Regions from separate parts of the Rhizobium sp. MHM7A genome, predicted to be linked through region 2. Evidence: predicted binding sites of a transcription regulator. Region 2 holds the regulator's gene; the other holds the start of a gene.
The links. The regulator LexA, encoded in region 2, represses DNA repair genes until DNA is damaged. The targets are predictions, from matches to a motif close to TGTTCNNNNTGTGTTCNG.

Region 1 (7,475 bases), on a different contig from region 2:
CGGGCGCTGGCGTACCAGCACCAGACCGGCAATTGTCACCCTCTTTCCGTTCGGCACCGTCAGGAGATCGACATTGCGCGTGATGCCGATCTTCCGGAATTCTTCCCGCAGGAAGGACACCGGATGCGCCTTCAGCGATAATGACAGATAACGATAGTCCTCGATCACCTGCTCGCCCGGCGGCATGTCAGGCAGGCTGGCCTTCGGTTCGACCTGCAGATCGATATGGTTCACCCGGTCGAACAGGGGCAATTTTTCAGGAGCGTATTTCGTATCAAGGGCTCTTGCCGCCCAAAGCGCCTCACGTCTCGACAGGCCGATCGAGCCGAAGGCATCGGCATCCGCCAGCCTTTCGATATCGCCTCTGTCGAGGCCGGACCGCAGCCAGAGATCGCGAACCGAGCCATAACCATCGCCTCTATTGGCGAGAAGGCTCTCCAGCGCTTTCTCGGACAGACCCTTGACCTGCCGAAAGCCGAGGCGGACGGCTCGCTTTGCCTTGATGATGTCCCGCATATCGGCATGCCGCCTGTCGACGGCATTTCTGTCGAACACCGCCTCTTCGAGATGGCAATCCCAATTGGATCTATTGACGTCGACAGGCCGGATTTCGACCCCGTGTTCCCTGGCGTCCCGAACGAGCTGCGCCGGTGCGTAAAAGCCCATCGGCTGCGAATTGAGCATGGCAGCGCAAAAGACGTCGGGATAATAGGCCTTGATCCAGGACGAGGCATAGACCAGCAGCGCGAAGGAAGCCGCGTGGCTTTCCGGAAAGCCATATTCGCCGAAGCCTTCGATCTGGCTGAAGCAGCGTTCGGCGAAATCCCTCGGATAGCCTCTGCTGGTCATGCCATTGATCAGATCGTCCTTGAACTCATTGACCTTTCCCAACCGCTTGAAGGTCGCCATCGAGCGGCGCAGGCGGTCGGCCTTGGCAGGTGAGAATCCCGCCGCCGTGATCGCGATCTGCATCGCCTGTTCCTGAAACAGGGGCACGCCGAGCGTCCGTTTGAGGATCGGAATCATCTCGTCTTTCGGATAGTCGATCTTGAAGCCGGGAGAATGCGACTGCTCCCGCCGGGTCAGGTAGGGATGAACCATATTGCCCTGAATAGGTCCCGGACGGACGATCGCCACTTCGATCACGAGATCGTAGAATCGTCGCGGCTTCAGCCGGGGCAGCATGCTCATCTGCGCCCTGCTTTCGATCTGAAAGACGCCCAGCGTATCGGCCCGGCACATCATGTCATAAACCGGTACGCCCTCGTCTCCGTGTTCCCTGTTGCCGAGATCGGCAAGGGTTTTCTTCACGTCATAATGCAGTTCGAGCAGTGAAAAAGCCTTTCTGAGGCAGGTCAGCATTCCAAGAGCCAGAACGTCAACCTTCAGGATCTTGACGTTGTCGAGATCGTCCTTGTCCCATTCAATCATGTAGCGGTCCGGCATCGCCGTCTTCATGATCGGCACGACTTCATCGAGCCGGTCCCGTGTGATGACGAAGCCGCCGACATGCTGGGTCAGATGACGCGGAAATCCGAGAAGCTCGGACGCATAGCGCAGAACGTTTGATGTCACCGGATCCGAAATCTCGAGCCCCGCCGCCTTGGCATCACGCTCCGACAGATTATCCTCCGACCAGCCCCAGACCAGGCTGCTGATCGCCGACTGGACGTCCTCTGAAAGCCCGAAGGCCTTGGAGACCTCGCGGCCGGCGGAACGGGTGCGATAGGTGGTGACACCGGCCGTCAGCCCGGCATGCTCCCTGGTATACTTTCTGTAGATGTACTGGATGACTTCTTCGCGCCGGTCATGCTCGAAATCCACATCGATGTCAGGCGGCTCGTCGCGATCCATCGAAATGAAGCGGTCGAAAAGCAACGTGCTTTTGGTCGGATCGACTTCCGTGATCTCGAGGCAATAGCAGATGACTGAATTGGCGGCAGAACCGCGGCCCTGGCACAGGATCTTCAATTCATAACGTGCATGCTGGATGAGCTTATGGACCGTCAGGAAATAAGGCTCGTATTTCTTCTCCCGAATGAGATTGAGTTCATAGTCGATCTGGGTCTGGATTTCAGAAGGAACGCCATCCGGATAGCGCTTCTTAGCCCCCTCCCTCGTCAAACGTTCGAGGGTTTCATAAGGTGTCTCGCCAGGATCGTTTTCCGGCGGATAATTGTGTTTCAACTCATCGAGCGAAAACGAAAGTCTGCCGAAAAATGTCCCGGTATTGGCAATCGCCTCCGGATAGTCCCGAAAGAGCCGGGACATTTCACGTTGGCCCTTGAGATAACGCTCGGCATTCGGAGCAAGAAGAAAACCTGCCTCGGCAATCGGCACATGCTCGCGGATCGAGATGACAATATCGGAAAGGGGACGGCGATCCGTATGGTGATAGAGCGGCTGATTGGTCGCGATGACAGGAATGCGGTAGCGGGCGGCGATCACGGAAAGTGCTGCGAAAACCTGCCTGTCGCGGCCATCATAGGCAGGCGCCAGCGCCACGTGAAACGCCTTGCCGAAACGGTTCCGGAAACGTGCGAGACAGGCTTCCAATTCCTGTTGGGCCGCAAATCCTATGGCCGCGGCCTGGCTGGGAACAAGGGCGAGCATCATCTCGTCTCCCCATTCCATGATATCCGCCTCGTAAAGCAGGCAGGATCCCTTTTCTGCTCTCAGATTTCCCGCACTCAGCAAACGGCAGAGATGCGCCCACCCTCGCCTATTCTCAGGATAGGCAAGGATATCAGGCGTTCCATCCGAAAAGACGAGGCGGGCGCCCGGCTGAATCCGGATTGGGTCGAGAACCTTCTCCTCCTCTCTGTCATCGAGATTCTTCTCGTACCTTCTTCTGAATTTCTCTTCGATCTCCTGCGCCTGCGCATGCGCCCTGACGACGCCGGCAACTGAGTTCCGATCGGCGATTCCAAGACCGGAAAGTTTCAGTGCGGCGGCCTGCACCACCATTTCCTCAGGCTTCGAGGCACCCTCCAGAAAGGAGAAATTGGTGCGGGCGCCGATCTCGAAAAATGCAGGTGCCGCGCTCATGCGAAAATCCCATGCATGAACCAGCGCGGCGGCGGCTCTTCACCGTAAAAGCCTTCGCGGTAAATCCAGAAACGATGCCCGGAATTGTCTTCGACACGGAAATAGTCACGCGTTTTGGCGTCGGCGCCATCGATCCACCACTCCATGGCAAGCCGTTCCGGGCCTTCGCTGCGCTGAACCTGATGCTGAATGCGGCGCCACCGAAAACTTTGCGGCGGCCCCTCCGGAACTTCGGCAAGCAAAGCCTCCACCGGTTCCGGCTTGGCAAAAAGCCTCAGGGGCCGCTCGCTCCGAGCGGGGAAAAGACGACTTTCCCCGCTCCTGCGCTGCGGCGGAAAATTCTCCATGAGTGGGCATGCGATAACCGCACGCTCCGGCACATGGCTTTCGCGGAGCTGAAAGCTTTGAAGACAGTCCGCGCCAAGGCGCGCCGAGACGCGGTCGATGAAAGCTGCAAGCGATATCTCTCTTTGCCGGCCGCCATCGAAATCGCCCTGCGTGTCCTCGAAGGGCTCATGGCGCACGACATTCAGCCGCAGGATCTCGAAACCGTATCCGGCATCGAGATCGTCATGGATTGCCTGCAGACGCTGGGAAAAAAGATCCGCGATCCGCTTCGGCTCCCTGAGCGGCCGTGAAGCGCCGACAGAAATCCGGAAAATCCGGCCATCGACCCGAAACAGCACGAGTTCGAAGACGCGGCCGCCGGCGCCGCGGGCTTCCAGGGAGGGTTTCAGCGACATGGCGATCTGGCCGGCAAGGGCGAGAATATCCTCTTCGGTGCCGATCGGTTCGGCCAGCCGCCGCTCGGCCGAAAGGCTCGCAACCGGCAGGCGCGGCGAAACCGGTTCCTCGTCATGTCCGAGCGCCTGATCGAGCCGCAAAAGCAAGCTTGCTCCAAAACGGCGGGTCAGCGGCGCCCGCGGCGCGTTCATGACATCGCCGATATATTTCAGCCCGAGCTTCTTCAGCGATGCCACGGTTTCTTCGTTCAGCCGAAGCGCGGCGACCGGCAGCGGCGCCAGCACATCTTCCATTTCCTCGTCTTCGATGACGCCGCCATTGCCGAAACGGGCGACGGCCGAGGAAAGGCCGGGCGAAGAGGAGATCGAACCCTGGACGTCGAGCCCCATATGGAAGAGCCTGAGGAGAATATCATTCAGCAGCGCTCTCTCGCCGCCGAAAAGATGGACGCATCCGCTAATATCGAGAAACAGCCCGTCTCGTCCGTCGATCGCCACCAGCGGCGTATAGCGGTCGCACCAGTCGGCGATGGCTTCGAGCAACCGCGCGTCGGCGGCCGGATCCTCCTCGACGATATCGATCTTCGGGTGCATGGCGCGCGCTTCCGCGACGCCTTGACCCTTCTTCAGGCCAAGCGCTTCCGCGGCCTCGTCCAGCGCCGTCAGCCGCATGGCATTCTCGTGCTTTCCGGCACAGACGATCGGCGCAGCCTCAGGACGCCCTTTCAAACGCCAGGAAAGGCCCCATTTTCTGCGGGCGATCCTGTCCGTCGGAAGATGCGGAAAGCTGAGCGCCAGGATACGCTGACCGTTCGTCTGGAGTAAGAGCGTGCCTTGGTTCGCCGATGGGGAAAAACTGACGTTCATGAGGGTTCCACTCCAGAAGAAGGGAGAGCGGAGCCGGGTTACGGCTCTTCTCCAGGCTGAGACGAAAAACCGGATTGCCGATGCTGCCGGCAAGCCTCGATCCATCTGACAGAGCCCGCATGCCGGACGGTGCGGGCTGGGCAAGCAGCCGGAAGACGGCGCTGCTTGCCTCCTCCTCTCCCGCCTGCCGAAGCAGGAAGAGAGGCCGGCCGGCCGCCTTGGCGCGAAGACCGAGCCGCCGGCTCTCGGTCAGACCGAAATGTACAGGATTGCCCCTGATCTCCAGGATGACGACCGAAAAGGCACCGCTTTCCACCGCGGTTTCCGCAAGCCAGAGCGCCTCATCGAGCTTGCGCGGCAAAGCCTGCAGGAAACGCTCGGGCCGCAAGCCGAAATCCTGCAGACCTACCGCATAGGGAAGGCCAGCCTCCATCGTCGAGACCGTATCGCCGATCCAGAGTATTGGCGAACAGTCGCTCGCCTCCTCCTCCACCCGCTGCAGCAGCGCTGCGGCCGCAAGTGCGAACCCACAGGCGGCTCCCGCATCCCGCAAAAGCGTGGAACGGATTTCCGTTATCGCATCGAGCGGCAGCCCGCCTTCCATCGCTTCGTCGAGCGGTGTCACGCCGAACGGCAGGCGCTGTCCGCGCCCATTCCGTTCCGCATCCTGCCGCCCGGTCCTCCCCGAAGCCAGGGCTTCCCGCTCCGCTGCCGCAAGTGCCGGCGCAGGTTTTCCTTCCAGCTTGGCGATGGTTTCGCGGAGCGCAAAAAGCCGCTCGCGCGCCAAGGCGTTCTGCGCCATGGCGTTTACTCCGTCCGTCTTGTTCCTGTTATGTTCTTATGGATTCCAGAGAGCTGAGGAAGAGTCAACAACCATTTTCTATGAATTTATTCCTGCCTTTGATTCCGCACTCGAAAATCGGCGGCAAAGGTTCTATATGGGCCCGCAAAGGAAGGAATATTCATGGCCCGCATAGACCAGAGCGATGATTGGCGGGACCGCCATGCGCCGACGATCAGCACTTTCGAGTCGCTGGCCATGGAGGCTTACAGCCATCTGCCCGATGAATTCCGCCAGCTGACGACCAACCTCACGATCGAGATCGAGGATTTTCCCGATGACGACGTTTTCGAGGATATGGCGCTGGAAACCCCTTTCGATCTGCTCGGCCTTTTCGAGGGCAGGGGCATTTCCGAACGTTTCACGGTGGAAACCGGCGAAATGCCGAATCACATCCGCCTCTACCGGCGCCCCATTCTCGATTATTGGGCCGAGAACGACGAGACGCTCGGCGATATCATCACCCACGTCCTGATCCACGAGATCGGCCACCATTTTGGGCTGAGCGACGAGGATATGGAGCGGATCGAGGCCAGCGCCGAGGAAGCCGCCGAACGCTGAAACCGCGCGTCCGGCAGAAGACGCTATTGCTCGGAGAGCTTCATCTCCGGATCGTAATCCTTGCCTTCGACAGTCTTGACGACTGCCTGGCCGCACTGCATCGCGCCGGTTGCCGCATTGAAGGCATAGGTCGGCGAACCCTCCAGCGACCAGCCCTTGTTGAGGGCGGCGGTGACCTTGTGGCAGAAGGAAGCGTCGTCGGGGCCGGTCAGGAAGCGATAGAGTTTCATCAGGCGGGCTTTCTTGCAGAAATCAGGTGAGCTTTATGAACCAGAGCTTCGGCCTGGACAAGATGCAGCCGCTCGATCATCCGCCCGTTCGCATTGATGACGTTGAGGCCCCTGGCAGCCGGATCCGCAAAGGCTGATATGATTGCCTGCGCTTCGGCAATCTCCTCCTCGCTCGGGCCGAAATGCCGGTTGGCGGCCGAAATCTGCGAGGGGTGGATCAACATCTTGCCGGAAAAACCCATGGCGCGACCCTGCCCGCATTCGACGTCGAAACCTTCGGCATCCCGGAAATCGTTGAAGACGCTGTCGAGCGCATCAAGCCCATAAGCCTTGGCCGCCAGGATGATCTGCATCAGCCAGGGCACGAGAAAGCTTCGCCCAGGCTGCGACAGGACGTCCGTTTCCTTGCGCAGGTCGTTGAGGCCGACGACGAGGCAATCGAGCCGTGCCCCCGGCATGCAGCCGGATTCGGCGATCGCCCCGACATTCAGCACGCCGCGCGGCGTCTCGATCATCGCCCAGATGCGCAGCTCCTCCGGCGCCTGTGCATCGGCAAGCAGATCGCTGGTCTCAGCGATAACTCGAGGCTCGTCCACCTTCGGCAGGAGAACGGCGTCGGGCAAAAGCGCCTTGACCAGATCGAGATCCGCCGCCCCGAATTCAGATGACAAAGAATTGATGCGGATGACCCTTTCCTTGCCCGCAAGCGGCGGCCCGGCAAAAAAAGCACGCAGATTTTCCCGCGCTTGCCCCTTGTTCTCGGGCGCGACCGAATCCTCCAGATCGAAAATAACGGCATCACAATCAAGGGAATGGCTCTTTTCGAGGGCGCGCAGATTGATGGCGGGCACACTCAGCACCGAGCGGCGCAGACTTAAGGAACGGAAAGGCGGGATTTGGTTCATCAGCCATTAGTGCCAAGCTTCTCAGAACGCGGCAAGACAACAAAAAGCCATGCTTGCCTTGCAGACAGAAAAAAGAAGAACCACATTCCTTTCGGTAGAAAGGTTTCAAACCATGCAGAACATTCGCTCCATCTTCTTCATGCTTGCCGGCGCCACCTTCTTTGTCGCCATGCTGCTTCTCACCTTCTCGGTGACGCTTGCCGTCGGCGGCATCCTGACCGTGCTCATGGTCGGACGCGCGCTTTCGATGAAGATGAAGCCCGCCCCCGTCCGCGCCAAG
Region 2 (7,475 bases):
TTTTCGATCGAGCATTTTCATCGCCTGACGGCCTATGGTCTCCCGGCAAACCTCGCGACCATGCCGATCATCTCCTTCATCGTCATGCCGGCCGGGTTGTTGGCGATGCTGCTCATGCCTTTCGGGCTTGATATATTGCCTTGGAAGGTGGTCGGATTCGGCCTCGATCTGGTGATCGTGGTGGCAAAGACGATATCCGGTTGGGGCGGGAATATCGGCGTCGGTCGATTGCCCAGCTGGTATTTCACGCTGGCCGTGGCAGGTTTCCTGCTGATGACCTTGCTGCGGACGCGGCTGCGCCATGTCGGCACCGCTCTCATCGCCGTCTCGACGCTTGCAGTAGTGGTTCTGCCGGCATCCCGGCCGCCGGATCTGGTGATTTCGGAAGACGGCGCGCTCGTCGCGGTCGTCACGCCGGCAGCAATGGCCTCCAATCGCGAAAGGCCGCCGGATTTCATCTTCGATCAGTGGCAGAGGGCGCTCGTTCTGACGGTGCATAATCCGCCGACGATGCTGGATAGTCCTGCGAGCCCGGAGGATAAGGAGAGGCGCCTCAGGCTTTCCCGCGAGCAGCAGAACGAAGCGAAGATCGCGATGCAGGCGGCCGCGGCCGGCGCTGAGGCGGAAAGCTTTTCCTGCCTCAGGAAAGCCTGGTGCATAGCCAAGCTTGCAAACGGTCATATCGTGACCGTCATCGAAAATGCCGCCTATCTCGGCCCTGCTTGCGATGCCGGCGATATTGTCGTAACGTCGGTACGCCTGCGCTTCGCCAGCTGCCGCTCGGGTGCGGCGCTGTTTACCGGCGAAACGCTGCGCAGGACCGGTTCGGTCGAATTGCGTTTCACTGAGAGCGGCCTCGAGGTCGCGACGGCCTTCGATGCATTATCGCGGCCATGGATGCGCCACCGCGCCTATGATTGGCGCAGCAACAGTTTTACCGATTCCGGCCCGTCCAGCGTCAGTGATAGCGGCGGATGAGGCCGACCAGCTTGCCCTGCACCTTGACGCGGTCGGGTCCGAAGATGCGGGTCTCATAGGCCGGGTTGGCGGCTTCCAGGGCGATCGATGCGCCCTTGCGGCGGAAACGCTTCAGCGTTGCTTCCTCGTCGTCGACGAGGGCAACGACGATATCGCCGGGACTTGCAGTGCTGCCGTTACGGATGATCACCGTATCGCCGTCGAAGATGCCGGCGTCGATCATCGAATCGCCCTTGACCTCCAGCGCGTAGTGCTCACCGGAGCCAAGCATATCGGCGGGAACGACGATGTCGTGCGTGTTGTTCTGGATCGCCGAAATCGGAACGCCGGCGGCGATACGTCCCATGACCGGCACGGAGACGGAGTTGCCGTTGTCTGCGACCGCCTTTGCCGCAGCAGGGGCGGCGACCGGCTGGGGCTTGCCGAGGCTGCCCTCGATAACGCTCGGCGAAAAACCGCGGCGCGGTTGAAGACTGGGGCTATAGGCCTCTGGAAGCTTGATCACTTCGAGCGCTCGGGCGCGGTTCGGTAGGCGGCGAATGAAGCCGCGTTCCTCTAGCGCCGTGATCAGGCGGTGGATGCCTGATTTCGAGGCGAGGTCCAGAGCATCCTTCATTTCGTCGAAAGAGGGAGGAACGCCGGATTCCTTCATGCGCTCATGAATGAAAAGGAGAAGCTCCTGTTGTTTGCGCGTGAGCATCGACGTCAGACCCCGTGATTGAAACAAATCCAGAACAGACACTATATGTTCCATATGTGTTCTGCAAGTAGCTAAATTTCCGTAAAACTTCCCGTCAACTCGTTGAGATTTTTATTTTCATTCGCCGGATTTGGCGCGCAAGCCTTGAATTGACCGCGTGCCGTCGCACATCTCATGCCATTTCAGGGAGAGGGACATTATGAAAGACCATTCCGCCAAGCCGCACCCGCTGGATCATGTCGTGTTGCCTGTCGTCAATATAGACCTGGCGCGCGAGAGGCTCGGGAAACTCGGCTTCACCGTTGCCGCCGATGCGCGCCACCCCTTCGGCACGGAGAATGCCTGCGTATTCTTTGCCGACAAGACCTATCTGGAGCCGCTCGGTGTAGCGAGCGTCGAGGAGAGCGAGCTATCGGCGCGGCAGGGTAACGTCTTTACCGCCCACAACCAGGCCTTTCGCTTCCGCTGCGGCGAGGAAGGGCTTTCGGCGATAGCCTTCGGCACCGGGGATTGCGGGCTCGATCATAAGAGTTTCATCGACAAGGGATCGAGCGCCGGCAAGATGCTGGAGTTTAGTCGGACTATGAAAATGCCGGATGGTTCCGAGAGCATCGGGAGCTTCAGACTGGCTTTTGCCGGCGATCTCCGCGCGCCCGATCTCCTTCTCTTTGCCGTCGAGCGCGTCAACCCGTTGCCGGCCGATCGCGGTTCGCTGGAAAGGCATGACAATGGCGTCACCGGCATTGCTGAGGTGGCGCTCTGCGCACCGGAGCCGGCGGCTTTCGCCGCCTTCGTCGGCCTTGCCGCAGCGCAATCGGCAGCCGAGAAAACCGGGTTTGGCGTCAATATCGCGGCCTCGAATGCGAGGATCAGCCTGGTGACGCCGGAGGGGCTGGAGGCCTATTTCGAGACCGCGGTCTCACCCGCCGAGCGCGGACTGCGCGGCCGGGCAATCCTCTTCAATGTCGCCGATCTTGCCGTGACAGAAGCGCATTTGGCTGCTAACGGGGTGACGTATACGCGTAAGAACAACCGCATTCTGGTGAAGCCCGCGCCCGGCCAGGGCACGCTCTTTGCCTTCGAGGAACCACGATGAGCTCCGATACGAATTCCGAAGTCAAGATCGGCGAAGGCGATGGTCAAGTCACCTTTTCCAATACAGGCCGCCTGTCGCTGATCGCCGGCCCCTGCCAGATGGAAAGCCGCGATCATGCCTTCATGGTGGCCGGCACGCTGAAAGAGCTTTGCGGCAAGCTCGGCATAGGCCTCGTCTACAAGAGCTCTTTCGACAAGGCGAACCGCACCTCCCTCTCGGCCGAGCGCGGCATCGGCCTGGAGAAGGGCATGGAGGTCTTTGCCGATCTGAAAAAGGAATTCGGCTTTCCCGTCTTGACCGACGTCCACACCGCCGAGCAATGCGCGGAGGTGGCAAAGATCGTCGATGTCCTGCAGATCCCGGCTTTCCTCTGCCGCCAGACCGACCTTCTGATCGCCGCCGCCAGGACCGGCCGCGCCGTCAATGTCAAGAAGGGCCAGTTCCTCGCACCCTGGGACATGAAGAACGTCCTGAAGAAGCTCAACGCCAGCGGCAATCCAAACGTGCTGCTGTGCGAGCGCGGCGCTTCCTTCGGCTACAATACTTTGGTCTCCGACATGCGCTCGCTGCCGATCATGGCGGCGATGGGCGCTCCCGTTGTCTTCGATGCGACGCATTCCGTTGCCCAGCCGGGCGGGCAGGGCGATTCCTCGGGCGGCCAGCGGGAGTTCGTGGAAACGCTGGCGCGTGCGGCGGTCGCGACGGGAATTGCCGGCGTCTTCCTCGAAACCCATCAGGACCCCGACAACGCACCGTCCGATGGCCCGAATATGGTCTATCTCAGGGACATGCCGCGCCTGCTTGAGAAGCTGCTTGCCTTCGACGCAATCGCCAAGGCCTGACATTCAACAGGCTGACATGATCGTGGTTTAGGCCACGACATAATACCGTTCGAAGGCAGGAAATTGCGGCATTGTAATTTGCACGCCTTCGATTATGACAGGCTTCGAACGACCTATCACCCACCGAGCAGGAAGAACCCATGACTGCAATCACCGATATCATCGCCCGCGAGATTCTCGATAGCCGTGGCAACCCCACCGTCGAAGTCGACGTCTATCTCGAAGACGGCAGCATGGGCCGCGCGGCCGTTCCCTCGGGCGCCTCGACCGGCGCGCACGAGGCGGTCGAGCTGCGCGACGGCGGCAAGCGCTACCTTGGCAAGGGCGTTCAGAAGGCGGTCGATGCCGCCAACACCGAGATCTTCGACGCGATCGGCGGCATCGATGCCGAAAACCAGATCCAGATCGACAACATCATGATCGAACTCGACGGCACGCCGAACAAGTCGCGCCTCGGCGCCAACGCCATCCTCGGCGTCTCGCTCGCTGTCGCCAAGGCTGCCGCCCAGGCATCAGGCCTGCCGCTTTATCGCTATGTCGGCGGCGCTTCCGCCAGCCTGCTGCCGGTGCCGATGATGAACATCATCAATGGCGGCGCCCATGCCGACAATCCGATCGATTTCCAGGAATTCATGATCCTGCCGGTCGGCGCCGATACGATCGCTGAAGCCGTGCGCATGGGGTCGGAAGTCTTCCATACGCTCCGCAAGGAACTTGCCGCGCAAGGCCACAACACCAATGTCGGCGATGAAGGCGGTTTTGCACCGGGCTTGAAGAGCGCGCCCGAGGCCCTGGACTTCATCATGAAGTCGATCGAGAAAGCCGGCTACAAGCCGGGCGACGACATGTGCCTCGGCCTCGACTGCGCCTCGACGGAATTCTTCAAGGACGGCAAATATGTTCTGGAGGGCGAAGGCCGCACGCTCGAATCGGGCGCCATGGCCGAATATTTGGCCGAACTCGCGGGCAAGTATCCGATCATCTCGATCGAGGACGGCATGGCCGAGGACGACTGGGATGGCTGGAAGACGCTGACCGATCTGATCGGCAACAAGACCCAGCTCGTTGGCGACGACCTCTTCGTCACCAACTCGGCCCGCCTTCGCGACGGAATTCGCATGGGTGTCGCCAACTCGATCCTCGTTAAGGTCAACCAGATTGGTTCGCTCACGGAAACGCTCGACGCGGTCAACACGGCGCACAAGGCGGCCTATACCGCCGTCATGTCGCACCGCTCCGGCGAAACGGAAGATTCGACAATCGCCGATCTCGCGGTTGCGACCAACTGCGGTCAGATCAAGACCGGCTCGCTGTCGCGTTCCGACCGTCTTGCCAAGTACAACCAGCTGATCCGCATCGAGGAAGGCCTCGGCCCTCAGGCCCAGTATGCCGGCCGCTCGATCATCAAAGGCTGATCGCTTCTGACTTTCAGCTCCCCGACCCGCGCTTCATGGCGCGGGTTTTTTGTTGCTCGAATTTAGAGTCAACGAACGGTTAATCTCTGCGCGGTATGCTCGAAGAATTGGTAATGCGTTCAAGAGCATACGTGTATGTGGACAAAGCATCATAAGAAGAGAAAGATCGGCCGCTTCGTCGTTCCGGCCATGACGGTCGCCTTCCTCTCCTATTTCGGCTATCATTGCATCCATGGCGATTACGGCCTGCGGGCGACGGAGACGTTCGAGCGCCAGCGCATCGCACGCGAAAAAGAGCTTGCGGTGTTGAAGGCGAAGCGCGAACATCTGGAAAGCCAGGTCGCCCTGCTCAGTGACGGCTCGCTCGACAAGGATATGTTGGACGAAAAGGCGCGATATCAGCTGAATATGTCGCGTGCGGACGAGATCGTCATATTCAATCATTATTCGAATTAACCAGAATCGAGTTAATCGATATTTCGTCTTTGTTGCCAATGGCTTAGCGGCGAATACGAGCCATGCAATTATGGCATTGCTGTGGTCATGTTTCTTCCCTATGGTACGCGCCACCGAGAAACGACAAACCCATAGGGAGGGTTGAATGGCGCCGCGAAAGACCGCGACCGTTTCCAGCCGCAAAACTGCAGCAAAACCAGCAGCCAAAGCATCGAACGGAGGCCCAATAGCCGACTTCGATCGGGATGAGGAACTCAAGGCCTATCGCGAGATGCTACTGATCCGCCGCTTCGAGGAGAAGGCGGGTCAGCTTTATGGTATGGGCTTCATCGGCGGCTTTTGCCATCTCTACATCGGTCAGGAAGCCGTTGTCGTCGGCATGCAGATGGCGCAGAAGGAAGGCGATCAGGTCATCACCGCCTATCGAGACCACGGCCATATGCTTGCTACCGGCATGGAAGCGCGCGGCGTGATGGCGGAACTGACCGGGCGCCGCAGCGGCTATTCCCACGGGAAGGGCGGCTCGATGCACATGTTCTCGAAAGAGAAACATTTCTACGGCGGCCACGGCATCGTCGGCGCCCAGGTTTCACTCGGAACCGGTCTCGCCTTCGCAAACCGCTATCGCGGCAATGACAATGTCGCCATCGCCTATTTCGGCGACGGCGCCGCCAACCAGGGCCAGGTTTACGAGAGTTTCAACATGGCCGCTCTCTGGAAGCTGCCGATCATCTATGTCGTCGAAAACAACCGCTACGCCATGGGCACGTCGACGGCGCGCGCCACGGCGCAGTCGAATTACTCGCTGCGCGGCTCGGGTTTCGGCATCCCCGGCATGCAGGTTGACGGCATGGACGTTCGCGCCGTCAAGGCGGCGGCCGACGAGGCGCTCGAACATTGCCGCTCCGGCAAGGGCCCGATCATCCTCGAGATGCTGACCTACCGTTATCGCGGCCACTCCATGTCCGATCCGGCGAAGTATCGCACCAAGGAAGAAGTGCAGAAGATGCGCTCCGAGCAGGATCCGATCGAGCAGGTGAAGGCGCGCCTCATCGAAAAGGGCTGGGCGTCCGAAGACGATCTGAAGGCGATCGACAAGGATGTCCGCGACATCGTCGCCGACAGCGCCGACTTCGCCCAGGCCGATCCTGAGCCGGATGCATCCGAGCTCTATACCGACATTCTGCTCTAATCGGGGAGGGAACTCATGCCTATCGATATCCTCATGCCCGCCCTCTCTCCGACGATGGAAGAAGGCACTCTGTCCAAATGGCTGAAGCAGGAGGGTGACAAGGTCACCTCAGGCGACGTCATTGCCGAAATCGAAACCGATAAGGCGACGATGGAAGTCGAAGCCGTCGACGAAGGCATTATCGGCAAGCTGCTGGTCGATGCCGGAACCGAAGGCGTCAAGGTCAACACCAAGATTGCCGTGCTGCTGCAGGACGGCGAATCGGCCTCGGATATATCAGCCGCCAAACCGGCAGTCGCCGCCGCACCCCAGGTGCCCCAGGAAGAAAAGCCGACCGACACCGGCTCGGCCTCAGCGCCGCTTCCGGCCGAGCCGAAGGCCGTCATTCCGAACGATCCCGAAATTCCTGCCGGTACCGAAATGGTGTCGATGACCGTGCGCGAAGCGCTTCGCGACGCCATGGCCGAAGAAATGCGCGCCAATGAAGACGTCTTCGTGATGGGCGAGGAAGTCGCGGAATATCAGGGCGCCTACAAGGTCACGCAGGGCCTGCTGCAGGAATTCGGCCCCCGCCGGGTTGTCGATACGCCAATTACCGAGCATGGCTTCGCCGGCGTCGGTGTCGGTGCGGCAATGGCCGGCCTTCGCCCGATCGTCGAATTCATGACTTTCAACTTCGCCATGCAGGCGATCGATCAAATCATCAACTCGGCCGCCAAGACGCTATACATGTCCGGCGGCCAGATGGGTGCGCCGATCGTCTTCCGCGGCCCGAACGGTGCCGCCGCCCGCGTCG

Region 1: the regulator LexA is predicted to act here: its motif matches at 5,481-5,498, upstream of FFR93_RS32685 (metallopeptidase family protein).

The regions. Positions count from the first base shown of each region.
Region 1 is NZ_VCHT01000015.1:66,043-73,517, forward strand. It holds gene FFR93_RS32675 (error-prone DNA polymerase) at 1-3,048, opposite strand, end outside; gene FFR93_RS32680 (DNA polymerase Y family protein) at 3,045-4,520, opposite strand; gene FFR93_RS41655 (hypothetical protein) at 4,504-5,460, opposite strand; gene FFR93_RS32685 (metallopeptidase family protein) at 5,623-6,060, shown strand; gene FFR93_RS32690 (DUF1737 domain-containing protein) at 6,084-6,290, opposite strand; gene FFR93_RS32695 (CoA ester lyase) at 6,290-7,195, opposite strand; gene FFR93_RS32700 (hypothetical protein) at 7,308-7,475, shown strand, end outside.
Region 2 is NZ_VCHT01000004.1:240,584-248,058, forward strand. It holds gene FFR93_RS17425 (ComEC/Rec2 family competence protein) at 1-978, shown strand, start outside; gene lexA (transcriptional repressor LexA) at 959-1,678, opposite strand; gene FFR93_RS17435 (VOC family protein) at 1,878-2,774, shown strand; gene kdsA (3-deoxy-8-phosphooctulonate synthase) at 2,771-3,616, shown strand; gene eno (phosphopyruvate hydratase) at 3,757-5,031, shown strand; gene FFR93_RS17450 (septum formation initiator family protein) at 5,167-5,487, shown strand; gene pdhA (pyruvate dehydrogenase (acetyl-transferring) E1 component subunit alpha) at 5,633-6,679, shown strand; gene FFR93_RS17460 (pyruvate dehydrogenase complex E1 component subunit beta) at 6,695-7,475, shown strand, end outside.